3 regions of the Streptomyces sp. NPDC004126 genome follow, and region 1 is predicted to be linked to each of the others. Evidence: riboswitches for the same ligand, from Rfam matches in the RefSeq annotation. Region 1 holds a riboswitch; each other region holds the start of a gene.
The links. A riboswitch is a leader RNA that binds a small molecule or an ion and turns the genes downstream of it on or off. The one in region 1 is predicted to bind cobalamin.
Positions count from the first base shown of each region.

Region 2: it holds a riboswitch for cobalamin, as region 1 does, so the genes downstream of both, ACQKM2_RS17155 (ABC transporter substrate-binding protein) here and metE (5-methyltetrahydropteroyltriglutamate--homocysteine S-methyltransferase) in region 1, are expected to answer to the same signal.
Region 3: it holds a riboswitch for cobalamin, as region 1 does, so the genes downstream of both, ACQKM2_RS16665 (ribonucleoside-diphosphate reductase subunit alpha) here and metE (5-methyltetrahydropteroyltriglutamate--homocysteine S-methyltransferase) in region 1, are expected to answer to the same signal.

Region 1 covers NZ_JBNNPF010000005.1:40,559-48,399, reverse strand. Annotated here, with positions in the region: gene ACQKM2_RS06810 (short-chain fatty acyl-CoA regulator family protein) at 1-1,416, opposite strand, end outside; gene ACQKM2_RS06805 (MmgE/PrpD family protein) at 1,628-3,139, shown strand; gene prpB (methylisocitrate lyase) at 3,139-4,044, shown strand; gene ACQKM2_RS06795 (bifunctional 2-methylcitrate synthase/citrate synthase) at 4,134-5,273, shown strand; cobalamin riboswitch at 5,421-5,647, shown strand; gene metE (5-methyltetrahydropteroyltriglutamate--homocysteine S-methyltransferase) at 5,816-7,841, shown strand, end outside.
Region 2 covers NZ_JBNNPF010000016.1:16,180-24,020, reverse strand. Annotated here, with positions in the region: gene ACQKM2_RS17175 (DUF4232 domain-containing protein) at 1-379, opposite strand, end outside; tRNA gene ACQKM2_RS17170 (tRNA-Trp) at 510-586, shown strand; gene ACQKM2_RS17165 (hypothetical protein) at 695-1,459, shown strand; gene ACQKM2_RS17160 (tRNA(His) guanylyltransferase Thg1 family protein) at 1,499-2,275, shown strand; cobalamin riboswitch at 2,307-2,448, shown strand; gene ACQKM2_RS17155 (ABC transporter substrate-binding protein) at 2,484-3,473, shown strand; gene ACQKM2_RS17150 (FecCD family ABC transporter permease) at 3,470-4,489, shown strand; gene ACQKM2_RS17145 (ABC transporter ATP-binding protein) at 4,486-5,274, shown strand; gene ACQKM2_RS17140 (AraC family transcriptional regulator ligand-binding domain-containing protein) at 5,250-6,299, opposite strand; gene ACQKM2_RS17135 (DUF4097 family beta strand repeat-containing protein) at 6,673-7,344, shown strand; gene ACQKM2_RS17130 (DPP IV N-terminal domain-containing protein) at 7,409-7,841, shown strand, end outside.
Region 3 covers NZ_JBNNPF010000015.1:73,898-81,738, forward strand. Annotated here, with positions in the region: gene ACQKM2_RS16645 (carbon starvation CstA family protein) at 1-1,678, shown strand, start outside; gene ACQKM2_RS16650 (YbdD/YjiX family protein) at 1,675-1,872, shown strand; gene ACQKM2_RS16655 (Uma2 family endonuclease) at 1,924-2,508, opposite strand; gene ACQKM2_RS16660 (GNAT family N-acetyltransferase) at 2,587-3,081, shown strand; adenosylcobalamin-variant (AdoCbl-variant) riboswitch at 3,146-3,222, shown strand; gene ACQKM2_RS16665 (ribonucleoside-diphosphate reductase subunit alpha) at 3,380-5,779, shown strand; gene ACQKM2_RS16670 (ribonucleotide-diphosphate reductase subunit beta) at 5,779-6,795, shown strand; gene ACQKM2_RS16675 (hypothetical protein) at 6,870-7,841, opposite strand, start outside.

The DNA.
Region 1 (7,841 bases):
GACCGGATAGGGGACCTGGCTGCTGCGGTCCGGGTCGACCGCCAGGCGGCCGCCGATCGTGGGACGGGCGCGCTGCGCGCAGTCGCGGCGCTCGCACATCCGGCAGCCCAGACCGATGGGGGTGGCGCCGGCAGGGTCGTCGAGGGCAGTGCCGCGCGAGTAGACCAGGCGCGGGGCGTGGCGCAGTTCGCAGCCGAGGGCGACGGCGAACTCGGCCCGGGGTGCCTGGTGGCCGAATCCGCCTCGGGTGACGGTGCGGGCGATCCAGAAGTACCGCTTCCCGTCGGGCATCTCGGCCACCTGGTGCAGGATCCGCCCGGGTGCGGAGAACGCCTCGTACACGGTCCACAGCGGGCAGGTGCCGCCGAGCCGGGAGAAATGGAAGTCGGTGGCGGACTGGCGCTTGGAGATGTTCCCGGCCCGGTCGACACGCAGGAACGAGAACGGGACGCCGCGCCTGCCGACCCGCTGGAGGGTGCTGAGCCGGTGGCAGACGGTCTCGAAGCCGACGCCGAAGCGGGCCGAGAGCATTTCGATGTCGTAGCCGACGCGTTCGGCGGCCTCGTGGAATGCGGCGTACGGCATCAGCAGTGCGCCCGCGAAGTAGTTCGCGAGTCCGATCCGGGCCAGGCCCACGGACTCGGTGGACGTGAGCTCGGGGGCCCGGTCGGCGAGGGAGTCGAGCAGGGCCTGGTTCTCGAGGAGGGCGAGCTGGGTGGCCAGCTGGAAGGCGCGCCGGCCCTCGGTGAGCCAGGGGGACAGGAAGAGCAGACGGTCCGCGCGCGAGAAGCGCCGGGTGTCGCCGGAAGGGGTGGGGGCTGATCGGACGACGGTGATGCCGTGCCGCCGGTGCAGTCGGTCCTGGAGGACGTCCGCGACCCGCCCGGGCTGGAGTGAGAGCTCCTCGGCCAGGGATTCCGCAGCGGCGTCGAGGGGCTCGAAGTGGTTGTGATGGGCGTAGAAGAAGTCCCGCACCTCGTCGTGCGGATCCCCGGCCGACAGGGCCGCCCCGTCGCCGCCGGGAGCGAGGGCGGCAGCGCGTTCGACCGTGTCCCGGTAGCGGCGGTGCAAGGCGACCAGGGCCCGCGCGATCCCCGGGTGGGCCCGGGCCGCCTCGGCGATCTCCGCCGTGTCGGGCAGGTCCGCGCCGCACGCCTCGTCGGCGAGTGCGCCCCGCAGGTCCACGGCGAGACGGTCGTCGTCGGCGTCGGAGAAGAAGTCGGCGTCCACGCCGAAGACGTCGGCGATCCGCAGGAGCACACCAGCCGTCAGGGGGCGCTGGCCCTGCTCGAGCTGGTTGGCGTAGCTCGCCGAGATGTGCAGCGCGCGGGCCATCTCCAGCTGGTTCATGCCCTGCTCGCGCCGTAGGCGCCGCAGCTTCCCCTGGGCGTACACCTTCGGCAGTTCCTGCGGCACAGCGGCACCCCTTCGTAGTCCGGGCCACCCGCGCGGTGACGGCCGCGCCTTCGCGAATCTAGCATCCGCAGGATTCGCAAGGATTCGCAGATTCGCAGGTGGGGTGTGGAGAAGATCCGCAGTTTCACTCCGTCGCGCCGGGTCCTGTCAGCGGGCAGTCTCTTGTTCGTGGGGCGAACCGGCCTCACCCGCCGGCCCCCTGAGGAGTCCCGTGATCGAGCACCGCGTCCGCGTCCACCCCAGCTCCGACCGGCTGCCCCGACAGGAGCAGCTGGCCTGGAAACTCGCCCTGACGGCCACCTCGGACGCTCCGCAGGATCCGCAGAGCGCGGCCATGGCCGTGAACCGGGTCATCGACAACGCCGCCGTGGCGGCCGCCTCCCTCACCCGCCGCCCCGTCGCCGTCGCCCGGGCCCAGGCCACCGCGCACGGCACTCCCGCGAGGGGCGGCGCCTCGGTGTTCGGCAGCGACGCGCGGGTGTCCCCGGAGTGGGCGGCCTGGGCGAACGGCACTGCGGTACGGGAACTGGACTTCCACGACACCTACCTCGCCGCCGACTACTCCCACCCCGGCGACAACATCCCGCCCCTGCTGGCCGTCGCCCAGCACACCGGCCGCAGCGGAGCCGATCTCCTGCGCGGGATCACCGCCGCGTACGAGGTGCACGTGGCCCTGGTGAAGGGCATCTGCCTGCACGAGCACCGCATCGACCACGTCGCCCACCTCAGCGCGGCCACCGCCTGCGGGCTCGGGGCCGTGCTGGACCTGGACACGGAGACCGTCTGCCAAGCGGTGCAGCAGGCCGTGCACACCACGACCGCCACCCGCCAGTCCCGCAAGGGCGAGATCTCCAGCTGGAAGGCGTTCGCACCCGCCTTCGCCGGGAAGGCCGCCATCGAGGCGGTGGACCGGGCGATGCGCGGAGAGGGCTCCCCCTCCCCGGTCTACGAGGGCGAGGACGGATTCCTCGCGCGCATGCTGAACGGCCCGGACTCCGACTACCCCGTGCTCCTGCCCGAGCCGGGCGAACCGCGCCGCGCCATCCTCGACACCTACACCAAGGAGCACTCCGCCGAGTACCAGGCCCAGGCGGTCATCGACCTGGCCCGGCGCATGCGGGAGAAGACCGGCCCGCTGGACAAGGTGACGTCGGTGGTCCTGCACACCAGCCACCACACCCACCAGGTGATCGGCTCGGGGGCGAACGATCCGCAGAAGTACGACCCGTCCGCCAGCCGGGAGACCCTCGACCACTCCATTCCGTACATCCTCGCCGTCGCCCTGGAGGACGGGATCTGGCACCACGAGCGCTCCTACGCCCCCGAACGCGCCGCCCGCCCCTCGACCGTCGCGCTGTGGCGGAAGATCATCACGGTCGAGGATCCCGCCTGGACCCGGCGCTACCACGACCCGGACCCGCTGCGCCGGGCCTTCGGAGGCCGGCTCGTCCTCACCTTCGAGGACGGCTCGGTGATCGAGGACGAGCTGGCCGTGGCTGATGCCCACCCGGCCGGGGCCCGTCCCTTCGACCGGACCGCCTACGAGCGCAAGTTCCGCACCCTCGCCGACAACACCGTCACCGCGGAGGAGCAGGACCGGTTCCTCCGGACCGCAGGACGGCTGGGGGAACTCTCCACCGGCGAACTCGGCGGCCTCTTCCCCGCAGTCGACACCGCGGCCGTCGCCCGCTTCGACGCCGGCCTCCCGAAGGGCCTGTTCTGATGCTCCACACCCGCACCACGCCCTCGGAGCGCCGCCGCGCCCTACGCGCCCGTCTCGCCGAGGACCGCATCCTCCCCATGCCCGGGGCGATCAGCCCGTACTCCGCACGGCTGATCCAGCGGGCCGGCTTCGAAGCCGCCTACCTCTCGGGCGCGGTCCTCGCCGCCGACCTGGGGCTGCCGGACATCGGGCTGACCACCTCCACCGAGATCGCCGCCCGCGCTGCGCAGACCACCCGCGTCACCGACCTGCCGGTGCTGGTCGACGCCGACACCGGTTTCGGCGAGCCGATGAACGCCGCCCGCACCGTCCAGCTCATGGAGGACGCGGGCCTGGCCGGCCTGCACCTGGAGGACCAGGTCAACCCCAAGCGCTGCGGCCACCTCGACGGCAAGAGCGTCGTACCGGCCCCGGACATGGTCCGGCGGCTGCGGGCCGCGGTCGACGCACGTCGCGACCCCGACTTCCTGATCATGGCCCGCACCGACGCCTGCGCGGTGGAGGGCCTGGACGCGGCGATCGAGCGGGCCAGGGCGTACGTGGACGCGGGAGCCGACGCGATCTTCCCCGAAGCCCTCGCGAACGAGGCCGAGTTCGAAGCCTTCCGCAAGGCCCTCGACGTACCGCTGCTCGCCAACATGACCGAGTTCGGCAAGGGCCCGCTGCTCGGAACAGGTGCCCTGGAGGACCTCGGCTACGACATCGTCCTCTACCCCGTCACCCTCTTCCGGTACGCCATGGGCGCCGTGGAGGACGTCCTGCGCCGGATCGCCTCCGACGGAACCCAGGCGGGCCTGGTCGAGGGGATGCAGACCCGGTCGCGGCTCTACGAGGTCCTCGACTACGAGAGTTACGGGGCCTTCGACGCCGCCGTCTTCGACTTCACGCTCTCGCCCGACGCCTGAACTCCGCCCACCAGGCGGCCCGCCGGCCCCGACACCACCGATTCGTCCCGGCCGGCCGACGGCCCCGCCAGTTCTCCCGGAGGTTTCCCGTGACCAGTACCGCCCCCGAGATCCACCGCGGCCTCGCAGGCGTCGTCGCCGATACGACCGCCATCTCCACCGTCGTCGCCGACACCAACTCCCTCACCTATCGCGGCTACCCCGTCCAAGACCTCGCCGCCCGCTGCTCCTTCGAGGAAGTCGCCTATCTGCTCTGGTACGGCGAGCTCCCCGAGGCAGGACGACTGCGCGAGTTCACCGCACGGGAGCGAGCCCTTCGGACACTGGACCGCACGACCACCGAGGTCTTGGCCCGGCTCCCGCAGACCTGCCACCCCATGGACGTCCTGCGCACGGCCGTCAGCTTCCTCGGCGCCGAGGACCTCACCGAGGGCGACGGCAGCCCGGGCGCCAACCTCACCAAGTCCCTGACCCTGCTGGCGCGGCTTCCGGTCGTCGTCGCCGCCGACCACCGCCGTCGACACGGCCTCGCACCGATCCAGCCGGACGGCGAGCTCGGGTACGCGGAGAACTTCTTCCACATGTGCTTCGGACGGGTTCCCGACCCCGCCGTGGTCCGCTGCTTCGAGATCTCCCTGATCCTGTACGCCGAACACAGCTTCAACGCCTCTACCTTCACCGCCCGCGTCGTCACCTCCACCCTGTCCGACCTGCACAGCGCCGTCACCGCCGCGATCGGTGCTCTCAAGGGCCCCCTGCACGGTGGGGCGAACGAGGCAGTGATGCACATGCTGGAAGAGATCGGCGACCCGGAGAAGGCGGAGACCTGGCTGGAGGAAGCCCTTGCCGCCAAGCGCAAGATCATGGGCTTCGGGCACCGCGTCTACAAGCACGGAGACTCCCGAGTCCCCATCATGCAGAAGGCTCTGGAAGACCTCATCGCACGCTCCGGCGACCCCGAGACGACCCGCCAGGCCACACTCCACGCCGCCCTGCGGCACGCCATGATCAGCCGTAAGGGCATCCACCCCAACCTCGACTACCCGGCCGGCCTCGCCTACCACCTCATGGGCTTCGACATCCCCGCCTTCACCCCGATCTTCGTGATGAGCCGCATCACCGGCTGGACCGCCCACATCACCGAACAGCTCGCCCACAACTCCCTCATCCGTCCCCTCGCCTCCTACGACGGCCCCGACCAGCGCGACGTACCGGTCAGAGCCTCCTGAGGCCGGCGCGCGCTTCACGTCCTGCCTCGCCCGCGTGCCCCCGTACCGGCCGGAACGGGCCGTGGCCGCGCGGGCGAGGCGGCGTGCCGTCTCATTTTGGACGTCCGACATGTGGACTGTCGCTCTCGCATCCTGGTGAAACGGCCTAGGGTGGCGGGTGCAGCTGGTTCGCCCCGTCCGCCAGACGGGATGCGTCGTAAGAGGGAACCCGGTGGGAATCCGGGACTGCCCCGCAGCGGTGAGCGGGAACGACCGCCGTCATACGCACTGGGACCGGACAACGGTCCTGGGAAGCGACGGCCAGTAGGTGCCCGCCGGGAAACCCGGCAGGCGTGCCCGCGAGTCCGAAGACCTGCCCGTTGCCCGTGTGCGGCCGATGCCGCGTGCGGACATCCCGGTGACCTCGTGGGCGGGTCGGCGTACACAGCGAGCGGCAGCTGCGGCATCGTCCCCGCGGCGTGGTCCGCCCGCCCCGTCGTTCCCTTCGCGTCCGTGTCCCGTCGCCGGGATGTTCCTGGATACATCTCGCGAAGGAGAGTTCCGTGACAGCGAAGCCCGCAGCCGCGGCAGCACGAGCCACCGTGTACGGCTACCCCCGCCAGGGGCAGAACCGCGAACTGAAGAAGGCCGTCGAGGGCTACTGGAAGGGCCGCGTCACCGCCGACGCCCTTCGGTCCACCGCAGCCGAATTGCGCCGTTCCAACTGGCAGCAGCTCGCCGAAGCCGGCATCCACGAAGTGCCGACCGGTGATTTCTCGTACTACGACCACGTGCTGGACACCAGCGTCATGGTCGGCGCTGTCCCCGCCCGCCACCGGGCCGCGGTCGCGGCCGACGCGCTCGACGGCTACTTCGCCATGGCGCGCGGCACCCAGGACGTGGCGCCGCTGGAGATGACCAAGTGGTTCGACACCAACTACCACTACCTCGTCCCCGAGCTCGGCCCCGACACCGTCTTCACCGCGGACCCCGCCAAGCAGGCCGCGGAACTCCGTGAAGCCCTCGCCCTCGGGCACACCGCGCGCCCGGTCCTGGTCGGCCCGATCACCTACCTGCTGCTGGCCAAGCCGGCCCCGGGCGTGGCCGCCGACTTCCAGCCGCTGACGCTCCTGGACCGGCTGCTCCCCGTGTACGCCGAGGTCCTCGCCGCCCTGCGGGCGGCCGGAGCCGAGTGGGTCCAGCTGGACGAGCCCGCCCTGGTCCAGGACCGTACTCCGGCCGACCTGAACGCCGCCGCCCGCGCCTACCGCGACCTCGGCGCCCTGACCGACCGGCCCAAGCTCCTGGTCGCCTCCTACTTCGGCCGGCTCGGCCAAGCCCTCCAGGTTCTGGCAGCCTCTCCCGTCGAGGGCCTGGCCCTCGACTTCACCGAGGCCGGCGCGGCGAACCTGGACGACCTCGCAGCCGTCGGCGGGCTCCCCGGCAAGCGCCTGGTGGCCGGTGTGGTCAACGGACGCAACATCTGGATCAACGACCACCAGAAGTCCCTCACCACCCTCGGTACCCTCCTCGGTCTCGCCGACCAGGTGGACGTCGCGGCGTCGTGCTCCCTTCTCCACGTTCCCCTGGACGCCACCGCCGAGCGGGACACCGACCCGCAGATCCGCCGCTGGCTGGCCTTCGCCCGCCAGAAGACCGCCGAGATCGCCACCCTCACCCGCGGCCTCGCCCAGGGCACCGACGCCATCGCCGCGGAACTCGCCGCCAACCGAGCCGATCTGGCCTCCCGTGCGAGTTCGGCCATCACCCACGACCCCGCGGTCCGGGCCCGCACCGCGGCCATCACGGACGCCGACGGACGGCGCGCGCAGCCCTACCCGGAGCGGACCGCCGCCCAGCGGACACACCTGGGCCTGCCGCTGCTGCCGACGACCACCATCGGATCGTTCCCGCAGACCGACGAACTGCGCGTGGCCCGCGCCGATCTGCGGGCCGGCCGGATCGACACGGCCGGCTACGAGGCGCGCATCAAGGGCGAGATCGAGGAGGTGATCTCCTTCCAGGAGAAGACCGGCATCGACGTCCTGGTGCACGGTGAGCCCGAGCGCAACGACATGGTGCAGTACTTCGCCGAGCAGCTGACGGGGTACCTCGCGACGCAGCACGGCTGGGTCCAGTCCTACGGCACGCGGTACGTCCGCCCGCCGGTCCTGGCCGGGGACATCTCCCGCCCCGAGCCGATGACCGTGCGCTGGACCTCGTACGCCCAGTCCCTGACCTCCAAGCCGGTCAAGGGCATGCTGACCGGCCCGGTCACCATGCTCGCCTGGTCCTTCGTACGCGACGACCAGCCGCTCGGCGAGACCGCCCGTCAGGTCGCGCTCGCCCTGCGCGACGAGGTGGGCGACCTGGAGGCCGCCGGTACCTCGGTGATCCAGGTCGACGAGCCCGCCCTGCGGGAGACCCTTCCGCTGCGCGCCGCCGACCACGCCGCATACCTGGCCTGGGCCACCGAATCCTTCCGGCTCACCACCAGCGGTGTCCGGCCGGACACCCAGATCCACACCCACATGTGCTACGCCGAGTTCGGGGACATCGTCCAGGCCATCGACGACCTCGACGCCGACG
Region 2 (7,841 bases), on a different contig from region 1:
CCGGCACCCGGAAGGTCACGAAGCCCGAGGCCGAGTCCCCGGGGGCGAGGGTCACGGTGTCCGGCAGGCTCGGCCCCGCACCGGTCGCGGCGGCCGTCCCCGTGAACCGCTGCCCCGCGGTGTCGAGCAGGTGCGCGGCCGGCGCGGGGGAGTCCTCGTACGGCACCGACCCGGTGTTCTCCAGCCGCAGCTCCACCGCCACCAGCCGCTCGGAGCCGGCCCGGCCCGCGGGGTCGACGACCCGGGTCAGGGTCACGTCGAGCCGCTCCCCGGGCCGGTCCCCGTCGAGGGACACGGTCTCCCCGGACCCGTCGGGCCCGGCCCCGACGAGCAGCAGCAGGAGCAGGGGCCCCAGTAGACGCCCCGGACGGTGACGCACCACGCCTCCCGGCCTCGCCGATCCGCCCCCTCCCCGCCCACGATCCTCCGCCCACCCGGCTCCCGCCACCGGCGACGCGGAAAATGGATTGGATCTTCCGGCCGCTTCATGGCAGGGTGTGACCCACCGAAGGGGTATAGCTCAGCTGGTCAGAGCGCTGGTCTCCAAAACCAGATGTCGTAGGTTCGAATCCTGCTACCCCTGCCATGCCTGACCAGGCATTTCACGTAGAACGGGCTCCGGGAGGACTCTCCCGGAGCCCGTTTTTCTGCTGGGGCCGGGTGCCGTCGACGACAGCAGGGAGCGTCCTTTCCGATGACCTTGAGGCCCGCACGTCCTGAGCCGGACTTCAAGCCCGCTCTCGTCAAAGCGGTGTTCCGGGACGTGACGCCGATGCACGTGTCCCGGGCGGCCGCCCGGGCCGCCGCGTCGGTGACGCGGACCGTGGTGACGGAGATCATCGACGGCGCGATGAGAGCGGCGGCGGAGGAGGGCCGGAGGAAGCTGATCCCCCGGGACCTCGTCTCGGCGATCGGCCGGAACGTCGAGGTCGAGGTGGCGGGCGAGTGGTACCGGCACAGCCCGACGTTTCACGGCCTGACCGGCGAGACGTACGACGCCGAGGGTGTCCTCGTGCCCTCTCCCAAGCGCAGCAGGTCGCGCAGACCGAGCGCTGTCGTCGGTGCCCACAGGTTCGAGGCCGGGGTCAGGAAGCTGCTGCGGAGCCGAGGGGCGGCGGCAGTCCCGGCGATGGTCCGCGACCTGGACGGAATGGCGAGCGTGTTCATGGCGGACCTCGCCCGGGACGCGGCCATGGTCGTCCGTGAGGGCGGGATCAAGCGGTTCGGCACGGTCACCCTGGTGATGCCGGGCGAGCAGGCAGCGCTCCCGCCGCTGCCGGAATCCCTCCGCGCCCTGTCCGTCCGCACCGGCGACGCGCGGACCATCGGCGGGGACGACGTCCTCGCCGCCACCACGATCCAGTTGTTCGGCGCCATCAGGGAGCGAGCCCTCAGCGAGGCTACAGCGACAGTGCCAGTGACGGGGAGCGCTTCGCCGGCTGAGCGGGTGCGGCGGTAATTCCGAGTGGCCCTCCAACGTGCCCCGGTACCCTGTGGCATGAGCGACACGACCGCACTCGGCGACCGCATGAAACGGTACGAGGCCGCGCACCGGGCTGTGCTGCCCCGCCGCACCTACACGATCCTGCGCCTCGACGGACGCGCCTTCCACACCTACCTGCGGGACGCGGACAAGCCGTTCGACCTGGGCTTCGTCAAGGACATGGCCGCCGTCACCGAGGCGCTCTGTGCCGAGGTCAGCGGCACGGCCTTCGCCTACCACCAGTCCGACGAGATCAGCCTGCTGCTCACCGACTTCGCCAGTCAGGGCTCCGAGCCCTGGTTCGGCGGTGTCGTCGCCAAGCAGCTGTCGGTGTCGGCGTCGCTGGCCACCGCGGTCCTGGGCGAGCGCCGGCCCGGCCGGCGGGCCCTCTTCGACGCGCGGGTCTTCACCCTGTCCGACCCCGTCGAGGTCGCCAACTACTTCGTCTGGCGGCAGCGCGACGCGGTCCGCAACTCGATCTCCATGGCCGCCCAGGCGCACTTCTCCCACAAGCGGCTGCACCGCATGTCCACCGGTGCCATGCAGGAACTGCTGTGGTCGGAGGCGCAGGTGAACTGGAACGACTACCCGGCCGCCTGCAAGCGCGGCCAGGTGGCCGTGCGGGCGAGCGGGGAGCGGGCCGTCGAGTACACCGACAAGCGGTCCGGCGAAACCGTGCGGACGACGGCGCTCCGGTCCTGGTGGGAGGTCGGGGGCGCCGACCACTTCACGGCCGAGCCGGGCGGATGGCTCGCGCGGTGGATCCCGGCGATGCCGGCCCTGACGGGCTGAACGGCCCACCCGTGGGCGCAAAGACCGCATCTGGCAGACTTGGCCGGGTTGTCCCGGCGGTGCAGGACAGGAAACCGGTGTGAATCCGGTGCGGTCCCGCCACTGTGACCGGCCGCCGCGTGCACGCGCGCGGGGGCCGGGAGTCAGACACTGACGCACCGCCTCTTCACTTCGACCGGGGACGAGGATCCCCCGGAGAGGCCTCACCATGTCGCGTGTCCGCGCCGCCGTGCGCTCCTTCCTGCGCTTCGCGCTTGTCGTGCCGCTCGCCGCCTGCGGCGGGCCCGCCGGGGCCGAGCGGTCCGCCGCCGGGGCGCAGGCCGCGCCCGGATTCCCGTACACCGTCACCAACTGCGGTGTCAGCAGCACCTACCAGGCGCCGCCCGAGCGGGCCGTCACCATGAACCAGCACGCCACCGAGATCATGCTGGCCCTCGGGCTGCAGGACCGGATGGCCGGGACCGCCTACCTCGACGACTCCGTGCTGCCCGCCTACCGGCCCGCCTACGACAAGATCAAGGTGCTGGCGAAGGAGTACCCCTCGAAGGAGGTCCTCCTCGGCGCCAACCCCGACTTCGTGTACGGCGGTTACGCCAGCGCCTTCGACAAGGGGCAGGGCAGGGACCGCCAGACGCTGGCCAAGGCCGGCATCGGGTCACGGCTGAGCGTGGAGTACTGCACCCAGGGCCCGGTCGGGCTCGAACAGCTGAAGACCGAGATCACCGAGGTCGCCCGGACCTTCGGCGTGCCCGAGCGCGGCGAGGAGCTCGTCCGGGAGGAGCAGCGGCGCGTCGACGCCGTCACCGCACGGGTGAAGGACCGGGCCCGTCCGTCCGTCTTCGTCTACGACTCCGGAGAGGCCTCCGCCTTCACCTCGGGAGGCAACGGCATCGGCAACGAGATCGTCTCCCTCGCCGGGGGCGCGAACGTGTTCGGCGACCTCAAGGACACCTTCGGCGACGTGCCGTGGGAGAAGGTCATCGAGCGGGCTCCCGAGGTCGTGCTGATCTACGACTACGGCGGCACCACCGTGGAGGCCAAGAAGCAGCGGCTGTTGAACGACCCCGCGCTGGCGGAGGTTCCCGCCGTCAAGAACCGGCGGTTCGCCGTGCTGCCCCTCTCCTCCGCCGTGCTCGGCGTGCGCGTCGCCGACGCCGTCGAGTCCCTCGGCCGCCAGCTGCACCCCGACACCCCGTGAGGCGGGGGCTCTCGCTGGTGGTGCTCGCCGCCGCGCTCGCCGTCTCGATGGTGGCGGGGCTGGCGCTGGGGCCCGTACGGATCCCGCCCGGCCAGGTCCTCGACACCGTCCTCGGCGGCCCGGGCACGCCCGGGGCCTTCGCCTCCATCGTGTGGGACGTGCGGATGCCGCGCGTCCTGCTCGGAGCCGTCGTCGGGGCCGGACTGGCCGTGACCGGGGCCGTGCTCCAGGCCCTCGTGCGCAACCCGCTCGCCGACCCCTTCCTGCTCGGGGCCTCCTCCGGGGCATCGACCGGAGCGGTGCTGGTCATCGTGTCCGGTTCGAGCGCCGCCGCGGCCGCGGGCGGAGTCGGGCTGCCGGCCGCCGCGTTCGCCGGTTCCACGGCCGCCCTCGTCGCCGTCTACGCCCTGGCCCGCCGCGGCGGCACCATGACCACCGGCCGGCTGATCCTGGCCGGGGTCGCCGTCCAGTACATCCTCTCCGCGCTGACCAGCCTGGTCCTCGTCCTGTCCGCGAAACCCGACCAGCTGCGCACCGCCCTGTTCTGGACCCTCGGCGGCCTCGGCGGAGCCCGCTGGGACGAACTCGCCCTGCCGGCCGCCGCGCTGCTCGCCGGTACCGCCCTGCTCACCGCCCTGGCCCGGCCGCTGGACCTGCTGCTCGCGGGGGAGGAGGGCGCGCGCACCCTCGGCCTGGACACCGGCCGCTTCCGGGCGGCCGTGTTCGTGCTCGCCTCCCTCGTCATCGGGGTGCTCGTCGCCTACAGCGGGGCGATCGGCTTCGTCGGCCTGATGGTCCCGCACGCCGCCCGGATGGCCGTCGGGGCCGGCCACCGGGCGCTGCTGCCCGTGGCCGCGCTCGCCGGGGCCGTCTTCCTCGTCCTGGCCGACCTGGTCGCCCGTACGGCCGCGGCCCCCGAGGAAGTCCCGGTCGGGGTGGTCACCGCGCTGGTGGGCGGGCCGTTCTTCCTGTGGATGCTGCGCCGCACCAGCCGCACCGAGGGGGTGGCGGGATGACCCGCGGACCGGCGGAACTCACCGTCGAGGCCCTGCGTTACCAGGTGGAGGGGCACACCCTGCTGCACGGCGTCGACCTCACCGCCCGCCCCGGCGAGACGGTCGGCGTGGTCGGGCCCAACGGCAGCGGCAAGACCACCCTGCTGCGCTGCCTCTACGGCACCCTGCGGCCCACCGCCGGCCGGGTGCTCCTGGACGGGGCCGACGCCGGCGCGCTCGGCGCCAAGGAGCGCGCCCGGCGGGTGGCGGTGGTCCCGCAGGACGCCACCGGCACCTTCGGGCTGACCGTCCGCGAGGTCGTCGCCATGGGCCGCAGCCCGCACAAGCGCTTCTGGGAGCAGGACGGCCCCGAGGACCGGCGGCAGGTGGCCGGGGCGCTGGAGCGGGTCGGCGCGGCCGGCTACGCGGAGCGGCGCTTCGAGGAGCTCTCCGGCGGCGAGCGCCAGCGTGCCCTGATCGCCCGCGCCCTCGTCCAGGAGCCGGGCCTGCTGGCCCTGGACGAGCCGACGAACCACCTCGACATCCGCTACCAGCTGGAGGTGCTCGGCCTGGTCCGCGGCCTGCCCGCGACCGCCCTCCTCGTCCTCCACGACCTCAACCTCGCGGCCTCCTTCTGCGACCGGCTGTACGTCCTGTCGGCGGGCCGGGTCGTCGCCGCGGGCACACCGGGCGAGGTACTGCGCGAGGAACTCCTCGCGGAGGTCTACGGGGTCCGCACCCGCATCGGGGTCCACCCGACCACGGGCGCCCCCAGCATCGTCTACCTGCCGGAACCCGCCGGGTGACGTCCGGAGCGCAGGGCCGCCGGCGTCTGCCCGTACCAGCGGCGCACGGCGCGGCGCAGGGCACGGGCGTCGGCGTAGCCGGTGCGGGTGGCGATCGCGTCGATGCTCAGGTCGGTGTCGTGGAGGAGCCCGGTGATGTGGGTCCGGCGGAGGTCCTCGACCTCGGAGCTCCAGGTCGTGCCGTGCTCCTCCAGCCGCCGCTGCAGGGTCCGGGTGCTGATGCTCATGCGCAGCGCCACCCCGGGCAGCGTCGGCGGGGCGCTCCCGGCCGCGGACTCCAGGGCGGTGCGGAAGAGGTCCAGCCAGCTGTTGAGCGGCACCGATGAGGCGAGTGCCTGCTCGGCGTGCCGGCGCAGCACCACCGACAGGCCCGGCTGGGCGTGTGGCACGGGGGCCCTCAGGTCGGCGGCGAGGAAGGTGATCGAGCTGACGGGCGCCTCGAAGTCGACGGCGCGCGTGCCGTACAGCTCGACGAGGGGAGCGTGGTCGGCCGGGGCCTCGGTGGCCAGGGCGACGCGCACGGGGACCAGGGGGCGCCGGGCGGCGTGGGCCAGCCGCCGCTGGATCAGGCCGAGCGCGCAGGCGCGCACGGCGGACGCGGCCTCGTAGGTCAGATCGGCCCCGTTGAGGTGGCTGACGCGGACGTGCCCGCCGTCCTCGGTGACCCGGAGGCTGTCCGAGCCGATGTCCAGCACGGAGGCCAGGTACGCGGCGGCGTCCCGGATCCCCTCCAGCGGAGTGGGCGCGCAGGTGATCAGGTAGTCCCAGACGCCGAGGGAGCCGACCTCCGACTCCTGCGCCATCAGCAGCGCCACCTCGGGCCAGGGCGCGTGAACGGTCATCAGTTCCGCGATGCGGATGCTCGTCAGCGTCGGCGGCCGGCACAGGTCGTCGTGCAGGTGCTCGGGCGCCACACCGAGCAGGTGCGCGTACCCGCTGCCGGGTATGCCGAGCCTGCGCGCGGCGTTGACGTTGAGACGGGCGAGGGCCGAGGACGTCGTCCCCTGATGTGCGTGTGAGACCACGGGCGCCGAGCATAGACGAGATCCCGGCACAAGATCACTACGCCGGCCCGGCGTGAGATGACCCGAAGACGGCGCGGAAAGTCCCCCGGTGGCGCGGGCGGTCCCCCGCCTGGCGCGCACGGCCCTCACCGGGCGGTCCGCGCGCGGATAGCGTGATGTCCGTTCTGGCGCGCCGCGCGCCGCCGCCCGAGTGCTCCGCCCCCGCGCCCGCCCCGCACGGGGCCCGGGCCGGGAGCGGCCCGTGGCGGGAGCGGCCCGGGAACAAGCCCGGTCCGCCGTCGGCGGCAGGCGACGCCCGGGGGAGACTCCGGCCGGCGGGAGCGTTCCCGCGACCCGGTCCGGAAGACAGCGAACAGCGAATGGGGAGAGCACGATGCAGAAGTTCGACACGCCGGTTCCGGTCTCGGCCGTCCTGGACGTTCCCGCGGCCCGGATCCGCCTCGCCGCCGCCGACCGGACCGACACCACGGTCGAGGTCCTGCCCGCCGACGCCAGCAGCAGCCGCGACATCAAGGCCGCGCAGGAGGCCGAAGTCGCCTACGGGGAAGGCGTCCTGCGCATCACGGCCCCCGCCGCCCGCAACCAGCTCCTCGGCTCCTCCGGACGCCTCGACGTGACCGTCCACCTGCCCGCCGGCTCCCGCGTCGAGGCGAAGGCCGCCGACGCGGAGCTGCGGAGCACCGGCCGCCTCGGCGAGGTCGTCTTCGACGCCGCGCGTGCCGCGGTGGAGCTCGACGAGACCGGGAGCGCCCGCCTGACCCTCCAGTCCGGCGACGTCTCGGTCGCCCGACTCGGCGGCCCGGCGGAGATCCGCACCCAGAAGGGCGACCTCCGGGTCGGCGAGGCCGTCGGCGGCACGGTCGTACTGAGCACCGAACACGGGAACATCACGGTCGCCGCCGCTCCGGGGGTCTCCGCCTCCCTCGACGCCGGCACCGGCTACGGACGCATCGACAACACGCTGAACAACACCGCCGGCGCCGACGCCGCGCTGAACATCCGTGCCACCACCGCCCACGGCGACATCACCGCCCGCGGCCTCTGACGCCGGCCGGCGCCCGCGCGGCGCCACCCTCCCCAAGACCGGCAGCTACGAAGGACATCGAGGCATGAGCACCATTCAGGACTACCAGGCCGCGGAACAGCTCCTGCGCAGGGCCGCCCACCCGGGCGAACTCGTCGTCGGCGACAAGATCAGGCCGCAGTGGACCGACGGGGGCACCCGCTTCTGGTACGCGGTGAGCAACGGCGCCGGCAAGCGCTTCGTCCTGGTCGACCCGGCCGCCGGCACCCGCGCGCCGGCCTTCGACCACGAACGGCTCGCCGCCGCGCTGGCCGCCGCCTCCGGGCACCATGCCGACCCCGGGGCCCTGCCCTTCACGGGCATCGTACTGCTCGACGGCGCCGTCGAGTTCGACGCGTTCGGCGGGTACTGGCGCTGTGAACTGGCGGAATACACCTGCGAACAGGCCGAGTTCACCCCGCCCGGCAACCCGCTGGAGGTGGTCTCGCCCGACGGGAAGACCGCCGTCCACCGGCACG
Region 3 (7,841 bases), on a different contig from region 1:
CGCCGCCGCCCTCGTCGCCGTGTTCGTCATCATGGTCATCCTGCTGGCCGTGCTCGCGCTGGTCATCGTCAACGCCCTGGCGCACTCCCCCTGGGGCGTCTTCTCCATCGGCATGACCATCCCGATCGCCCTCTTCATGGGCGTCTACCTGCGCGTGCTGCGGCCGGGCCGGGTCACCGAGGTCTCCGTCATAGGCGTCGCGCTGCTGCTGCTCGCCATCGTCGCCGGCGGCTGGGTCGCCGACTCCTCCTGGGCGAGCACCTTCACCCTGGAGAAGGAGACGCTGGTCATCTGGATGGTCGTGTACGGCTTCATCGCCTCGGTGCTGCCGGTGTGGCTGCTGCTCGCGCCCCGCGACTACCTGTCCACCTTCATGAAGGTCGGCACCATCGCCCTGATGGCGGTCGGCGTCGTCATCGCGATGCCGACGCTGAAGATGCCCTCGGTCACCGACTTCGCCACGCGCGGCGACGGCCCCGTCTTCGCCGGGTCGATGTTCCCCTTCGTCTTCATCACCATCGCCTGCGGCGCCCTCTCCGGCTTCCACTCGCTGGTCGCCTCGGGCACCACCCCGAAGATGATCCAGAAGGAGACCCAGGTCCGGGTCATCGGCTACGGCGCCATGCTCACCGAGTCGTTCGTCGCCGTCATGGCGGTGATAGCGGCGAGCATCATCGAGCCCGGCCTCTTCTTCGCGGTGAACTCCCCCGGCGGCGTCATCGGCGCCACCGTCCAGACCGCCTCGAAGGCCGTCACCGACTTCGGCTTCGCCATCAGCCCCGAGGCCCTCGCGCAGGCCGCGAAGGACGTCGAGGAGGCCAGCCTGCTGTCCCGTACGGGCGGCGCGCCGACCTTCGCACTCGGGATGTCGGAGATCTTCTCGTCGGTCATAGGCGGCGCCGGGATGAAGGCCTTCTGGTACCACTTCGCCATCATGTTCGAGGCCCTGTTCATCCTGACCACGGTGGACGCGGGCACCCGCGTCGGCCGGTTCATGCTCCAGGACACCCTCGGCAACGTGCACAAGTCCTTCAAGGACGTCAGCTGGAAGCCGGGCGTGTGGCTCGCGAGCGCCATCGTCGTCGGCGGCTGGGGCTACTTCCTGTGGGTCGGCGTCAAGGACCCGCTGGGCGGCATCAACCAGCTCTTCCCGCTGTTCGGCATCGCGAACCAGCTGCTCGCGGCGGTCGCGCTGGCCGTCTGCACCACGCTGCTGGTCAAGTCCGGGCGGCTCAAGTGGGCCTGGGTCACCGGCGTTCCGCTGGCCTGGGACGTGGCCGTCACCCTCACCGCGAGCTACCAGAAGATCTTCTCCGACGACGTGAAGGTCGGCTTCTTCGCGCAGCGCGACAAGTACCAGACCGGCATCGACGCCGGGAAGGTGCTGCCGCCCGCCAAGAACATGGACGACATGCACACCGTGGTCACCAACGCCACGGTCGACGGGGTCCTGTCGGCGCTGTTCGCACTCCTGATCATCGTCGTGCTGGTGGACGCGGCCCGGGTCTGCCTCAAGGCCGTCCGGAACCCGGCTGCGGTCAGCCTGTCCGAGGTGCCGTGGACCGAGTCGAAGATCATCGCCCCGGCCGGGCTCATCGCCACCGCCGAGGAGAAGGCCGAGCTCGCGGCCGCCGGCCTCGACGGGAGCGGGGGCAAGGCCAAGGAGCCGGTCGCGTGAGCGGGGTGCGCGGGGCGCTGGCGAAGGCCCGGTTCTACGTACGGGAGTTCTCCGGCGAGGCCGCGTACGACCGCTACGTGGCGCACACCCGCTCGCACGACCCGGACGCCGAGGTCCTGACCCGGCGCGCCTTCGAGCGGGCCCGCACGGACGCCCGCGAGGCGGACCCCCGCGAGGGCTTCCGCTGCTGTTGAAGGACGACGAAGGGCCCCGCCGTATCGGCGGGGCCCTTCGTCGTGCGCGGGTCAGCGCACCCAGTCCTTGAGGACCTCGGTCTGGAGCGTGATGCCGACGGGGTCGGGAAGGGCGATCTCCATGCCGTAGGGCACGATGTGGATGCTCTCGTACCGGCGGCCGTTGGGCTGGCTGTAGACGGAGATCTCGCACTTCGCCCGGTCGATCAGCAGGTACACGGGGATACCCGTCTCCGCGTAGGCGCGCGGCTTCTCAACATGGTCCCGGCGCACCGTGTCGGAGTCCCAGGAGGTCACCTCGACGGCCATGAGGATCGGCTCGGGCTCTACCCAGTCCCCCTGCCCGACGAACGCCTGGGACGGCGCGAGCACTCCGTCTGGAATGGCCCGGCCCGTCCGGTACTCCTGGGCCTTGATGCACTGCCCCGCGTGCAGCCAGAGCTCCGGCCGATGTTGCAAGCAGATCCGGGTGAGCCACTGAATGATCATCTGGTGGTCGCCGTCCGGCATGGCCTTGCTCCTGATAACCCCGTCGATGAACTCCAGCCGTGTCCCCACCCGCTCGCGGGCCGCTATGCGCGCCACGGCTTCGAAGTCCTCGGTCGTCATGTGGGGATGGTCAGTCATGAGGGTCATGCCTCGCTCGCCTTCCTCGACGGTGCTGTCTCCGACGATAGCGCCGACCGCTGACACCCGTCCGGCACACTCGGCGGCATGGACTTCGAGATCAGGACGGCAAGGGAAGACGAATACGCCCGGCTCGGCGAGATCACCGGGCAGGCCTACACCGGGGACGGGCTGCTCGACCAGAACGAGGACGACCGCTACCTGAACGTCCTGCGCGACGTCGCCGGCCGGGCCGGTGACGGGGAGGTGCTCGTCGCCGTGGAGGACGGCCGGGTGCTCGGCGGGGTGACGTTCGCCGCACCCGGCAGCCGGCTCGCGGACGTGGCCGGACCCGGCGAGGCCGAGTTCCGGATGCTCGCGGTGGCCACCGAGGCGCGCGGCAAGGGCGTCGGGCAGGCCCTCGTGCGGGCCTGCGCCGAACGGGCCCGCGCCCTGGGCGTCACGGCCCTGGTGCTGTCCACCCAGCCGGCCATGCTGGGCGCCCAGCGGATCTACGAGCGGCTGGGCTTCGTACGCACTCCCGGGCTCGACTGGTCGCCCGTTCCGGCCCTGAAACTACTGACCTACCGTCTGGAGCTGTAGCCGCGCCGACACAACATGTGGTGGGTCGCGCACGGGCGGCCCCCCACATGTATGCTCATCCTCGCTGTCGCCGCAGGGGAATCCGGTGTGAATCCGGAACTGTCCCGCAACGGTATGAAAAGTCCGAGGACCTGCCGACAGTGCGCCCGGGTCGACCGAACCGGGTGCCGACACGTCCGGGCCTCGCGGTTGGGCCGGTGGACGCCATGCGGCGAGTACGCGACCCCGTCGCGCCCGCATGCGCCTCCCCGCGCCCCGATCCGCCGACGACCGGGCCGAGCGAGGGAGAGCTCCCGCCGTGACCATCGCGCCTTCCGCACCGCGCGCCGAGTCCGTTTCTGGCGACACCACCGAAGGCCCGGGGGCCGCGCTGCTGCGTACTCTCACCGAGCTGACCGCCGACCTCCCCGACACCGACCCCGGCCGGGTCGCCGCCGCCGCCCTGCGCGGCCGCAGCGCCTCCGCCGACGAGGCCGAGCTGCGCGGGCTGGCCACCGAGGCCGCGGCGGGCCTGATCTCCGAGGACCCCGCCTACTCCCGGCTCGCCGCCCGCCTGCTGACGCTGGCCGTGGCCGACGAGGCCGCCGGCCAGGGCTCGACCTCCTTCGCCGAGTCCGTCGCCGTCGGCCACCGCGAGGGCCTGATCGCCGACCGCACCGCCGAGTTCGTCGCCGCCCACGCCGCCCGCCTGAACGCGCTGGTCGAGCACGCGCTCGCCGAGGGCGCGGACGACCGCTTCGGCTTCTTCGGCCTGCGCACCCTGCACAGCCGCTACCTGCTGCGCCACCCGATCACCCGCCAGGTGATCGAGACCCCGCAGTACTTCATGCTGCGCGTGGCCTGCGGCCTGGCCGAGGACGAGAGCGTCCAGGCCGTCGAGGAAGTCGCCTCGCTCTACACCCTGATGAGCCGGCTCGACTACCTGCCGTCCTCCCCCACCCTCTTCAACTCCGGCACCCGCCACCCGCAGATGTCCTCCTGCTACCTGCTGGACTCCCCGCTGGACGAGCTGGACTCGATCTACGACCGCTACCACCAGGTGGCGCGCCTGTCCAAGCACGCCGGCGGCATCGGCCTCTCGTACTCCCGCATCCGCGCCCGCGGTTCGCTGATCCGCGGCACCAACGGCCACTCCAACGGCATCGTGCCGTTCCTGAAGACCCTCGACGCCTCCGTCGCCGCCGTGAACCAGGGCGGCCGCCGCAAGGGCGCCGCCGCCGTCTACCTGGAGACCTGGCACGCGGACATCGAGGAGTTCCTGGAGCTCCGCGACAACACCGGCGAGGACCAGCGCCGTACGCACAACCTCAACCTCGCGCACTGGATCCCGGACGAGTTCATGCGCCGCGTGAACGCCGACGCCGACTGGTCGCTGTTCTCCCCGGCCGACGTCCCCGAGCTGGTCGACCTCTACGGCGACGAGTTCGACGCCGCCTACGTCAAGGCGGAGGCGGCCGGCCTCGCCAAGAAGACCATGCCGGCCCGCGACCTGTACGGCCGCATGATGCGCACCCTCGCGCAGACCGGCCAGGGCTGGATGACCTTCAAGGACGCCTCCAACCGGACCGCGAACCAGACCGCGCTGCCCGGCACCGTCGTCCACTCCTCCAACCTCTGCACCGAGATCATCGAGGTCACCAACGACGCCGAGACGGCCGTCTGCAACCTCGGCTCGGTCAACCTCGGCGCGTTCGTCGCCGACGGGGAGATGGACTGGGCGCGCCTGGACGAGACCGTCCGCACCGCCGTGACCTTCCTCGACCGCGTCGTGGACATCAACTTCTACCCGACCGAGCAGGCCGGCCGCTCCAACGCCAAGTGGCGTCCGGTGGGCCTGGGCGCGATGGGTCTGCAGGACGTCTTCTTCAAGCTGCGCATGCCCTTCGACTCGGCCGAGGCGAAGGCCCTGTCCACGAAGATCTCCGAGCGGATCATGCTGGCCGCGTACGAGGCCTCCTGCGACCTCGCCGAGCGTTCCGGCCCGCTCCCGGCCTGGGCCGAGACCCGTACCGCCCAGGGCGTCCTGCACCCGGACCACTACGAGACCGAGCGCCACTGGCCCGAGCGCTGGGAGGCCCTGCGCGCCCGGATCGCGAAGAGCGGCATGCGCAACTCCCTGCTGCTGGCCATCGCCCCGACGGCGACGATCGCCTCGATCGCGGGCGTGTACGAGTGCATCGAGCCGCAGGTCTCCAACCTCTTCAAGCGCGAGACCCTCAGCGGCGAGTTCCTCCAGGTCAACGGCTACCTGGTGGAGGACCTCAAGCAGCTCGGCGTGTGGGACGCGCAGACCCGCGAGGCGCTGCGCGACTCCTCCGGCTCCGTCCAGGGCTTCGGCTGGATCCCGGCCGAGATCCGCGAGCTGTACCGCACGGCGTGGGAGATCCCGCAGCGCGGCCTGATCGACATGGCGGCGGCCCGTACGCCGTACCTGGACCAGAGCCAGTCGCTGAACCTGTTCCTGGAGACGCCCACCATCGGCAAGCTCAGCTCGATGTACGCGTACGCCTGGAAGCAGGGTCTGAAGACCACCTACTACCTGCGCTCCCGCCCGGCGACGAAGATCGCCCGCGCCGCGTCCGGCGCCGCCGCCGCCGTCCCGGCCGCCGCCACCCCGGCCCAGCTGCCCCAGGCCCTCGACGCCGAGGCGCTGGCCTGCTCCCTTGAGAACCCCGAGTCCTGCGAGGCCTGCCAGTAATGAGCTCCACCGAGAAGAAGAACCTCCTCGACCCGGGCTTCGAGCTCACGCTCCGCCCGATGCGCTACCCGGACTTCTACGAGCGCTACCGGGACGCGATCAAGAACACGTGGACGGTGGAGGAGGTCGACCTCCACTCCGACGTCGCCGACCTCGCGAAGCTGACGCCGGCCGAGCAGCACATGATCGGCCGTCTGGTCGCGTTCTTCGCGACGGGCGACTCGATCGTCTCGAACAACCTGGTCCTGACGCTGTACAAGCACATCAACTCCCCGGAGGCGCGCCTGTACCTGTCGCGCCAGCTGTTCGAGGAGGCCGTGCACGTCCAGTTCTACCTGACGCTGCTCGACACCTACCTGCCCGACCCGGACGACCGCGCGGCGGCCTTCGACGCGGTCGAGGAGATCCCGTCGATCCGCGAGAAGGCGCAGTTCTGCTTCAAGTGGATGGACTCGGTCGAGAAGATCGAGCGGCTGGAGACGGCCGCCGACCGGCGCCGCTTCCTGCTGAACCTGATCTGCTTCGCCGCGTGCATCGAGGGCCTGTTCTTCTACGGCGCCTTCGCGTACGTGTACTGGTTCCGCTCGCGCGGCCTGCTGCACGGTCTGGCGACCGGCACCAACTGGGTGTTCCGGGACGAGACCATGCACATGAACTTCGCGTTCGAGGTCGTGGACACGGTCCGCAAGGAGGAGCCGGAGCTCTTCGACGACGCGCTCCAGCAGCAGGTCACCGACATGCTGAAGGAGGCCGTCGAGGCGGAGCTGCAGTTCGGCCGCGACCTGTGCGGTGACGGCCTGCCGGGCATGAACACCGACTCGATGCGCGAGTACCTGGAGTGCGTCGCCGACCAGCGCCTGGTGCGTCTCGGCTTCCCGCCGGTGTACGGCTCGCAGAACCCGTTCTCCTTCATGGAGCTGCAGGGCGTCCAGGAGCTGACGAACTTCTTCGAGCGCCGCCCGTCGGCCTACCAGGTCGCCGTGGAGGGCACGGTCGACCTGGACGAGGACTTCTAGTCCCGGCCCGCCGTTCGACGTGACGACGTCCCCGCCCGTGGCTCAACGGGCGGGGACGTCGTGCTGCGGCGGTGCTACTTCTTGCAGGTCACATTGGCGGTGAACTGCTCCGACTTGCCCTTCGAGGGGCCGCTGTCGACCACGAACTTCTGGGTGAGGGTGGCCGTGGTGGCACCCGTCGGTATGGTGCCCAGGCTGATGGCGGTCCTGGGTGCGCCGTCGTCACCGAACGTAAGGGTCCCCGGCAGCTTTCCGGAGGGCCGGTCCCAGTGGAACCGGACCGTGCCGGCGCCGGAGGCCTGGACGGTGGCGCTGAACACGACGCCGAAGGAGCAGTCGATCTCGCCGCTCGACGGCTGCGCCTTCACCGCGATCGTCTCGATCGTCACGTTGCGGGAGGCGTTGCCCGTGCGCTGGTCCTCCTTGCCTTCCTTCTGGCCCTCCTTGGCACCCTTGGCCTGACCTTCCTTGAAGCCGGTGTCGTAGCCCCTGCCGTAGCCGTCCTGGAAGGCCTTGTGCGCGAACTCCTCGCACTGTTCCGCCGTGAGGCCCTGCTTCTTCTTGAACGCGTCGTCGTAGCTCTGCCGGTAGGCGTCGGCGTAGCCGTCGGCCCGGCCGTCGGCGAGTCCCTCCTTGTGGCCCAGGGCGAAGGCGTCCTTCTGCAGCTTCACCGGGTTACAGGCGGGGGGCGCGGCCCCCACCGTGCCGGAGATGGTCTTCTCGTCCTTGCCCACCCCGTTGATGTTGCGGGGAATGAGCTTCACGGTGATCGTTCTGGCGCCCGGCTTGGCGTCCTTGTCCATGACCATGACCCCGGCATGGGTCACCGAGGTTCCTGGAGCGCCGAGATTGAAGCAGGTGGTCGCCCCGCCGCCCTCGGTCTTTATCTCCGTGCACGACTCCTGGCCGGCCGGGGCCTTGATGTTCATCACGACGACGTTCACCGTCGCCCGTGCCCCCGGGGTCAGCGGGCCGGACACCTCGGCGGAGACGATGGACGCGTCACCGTCCGCCAGGGCCCGGGGGGCGTACGCCATTGCCAGCCC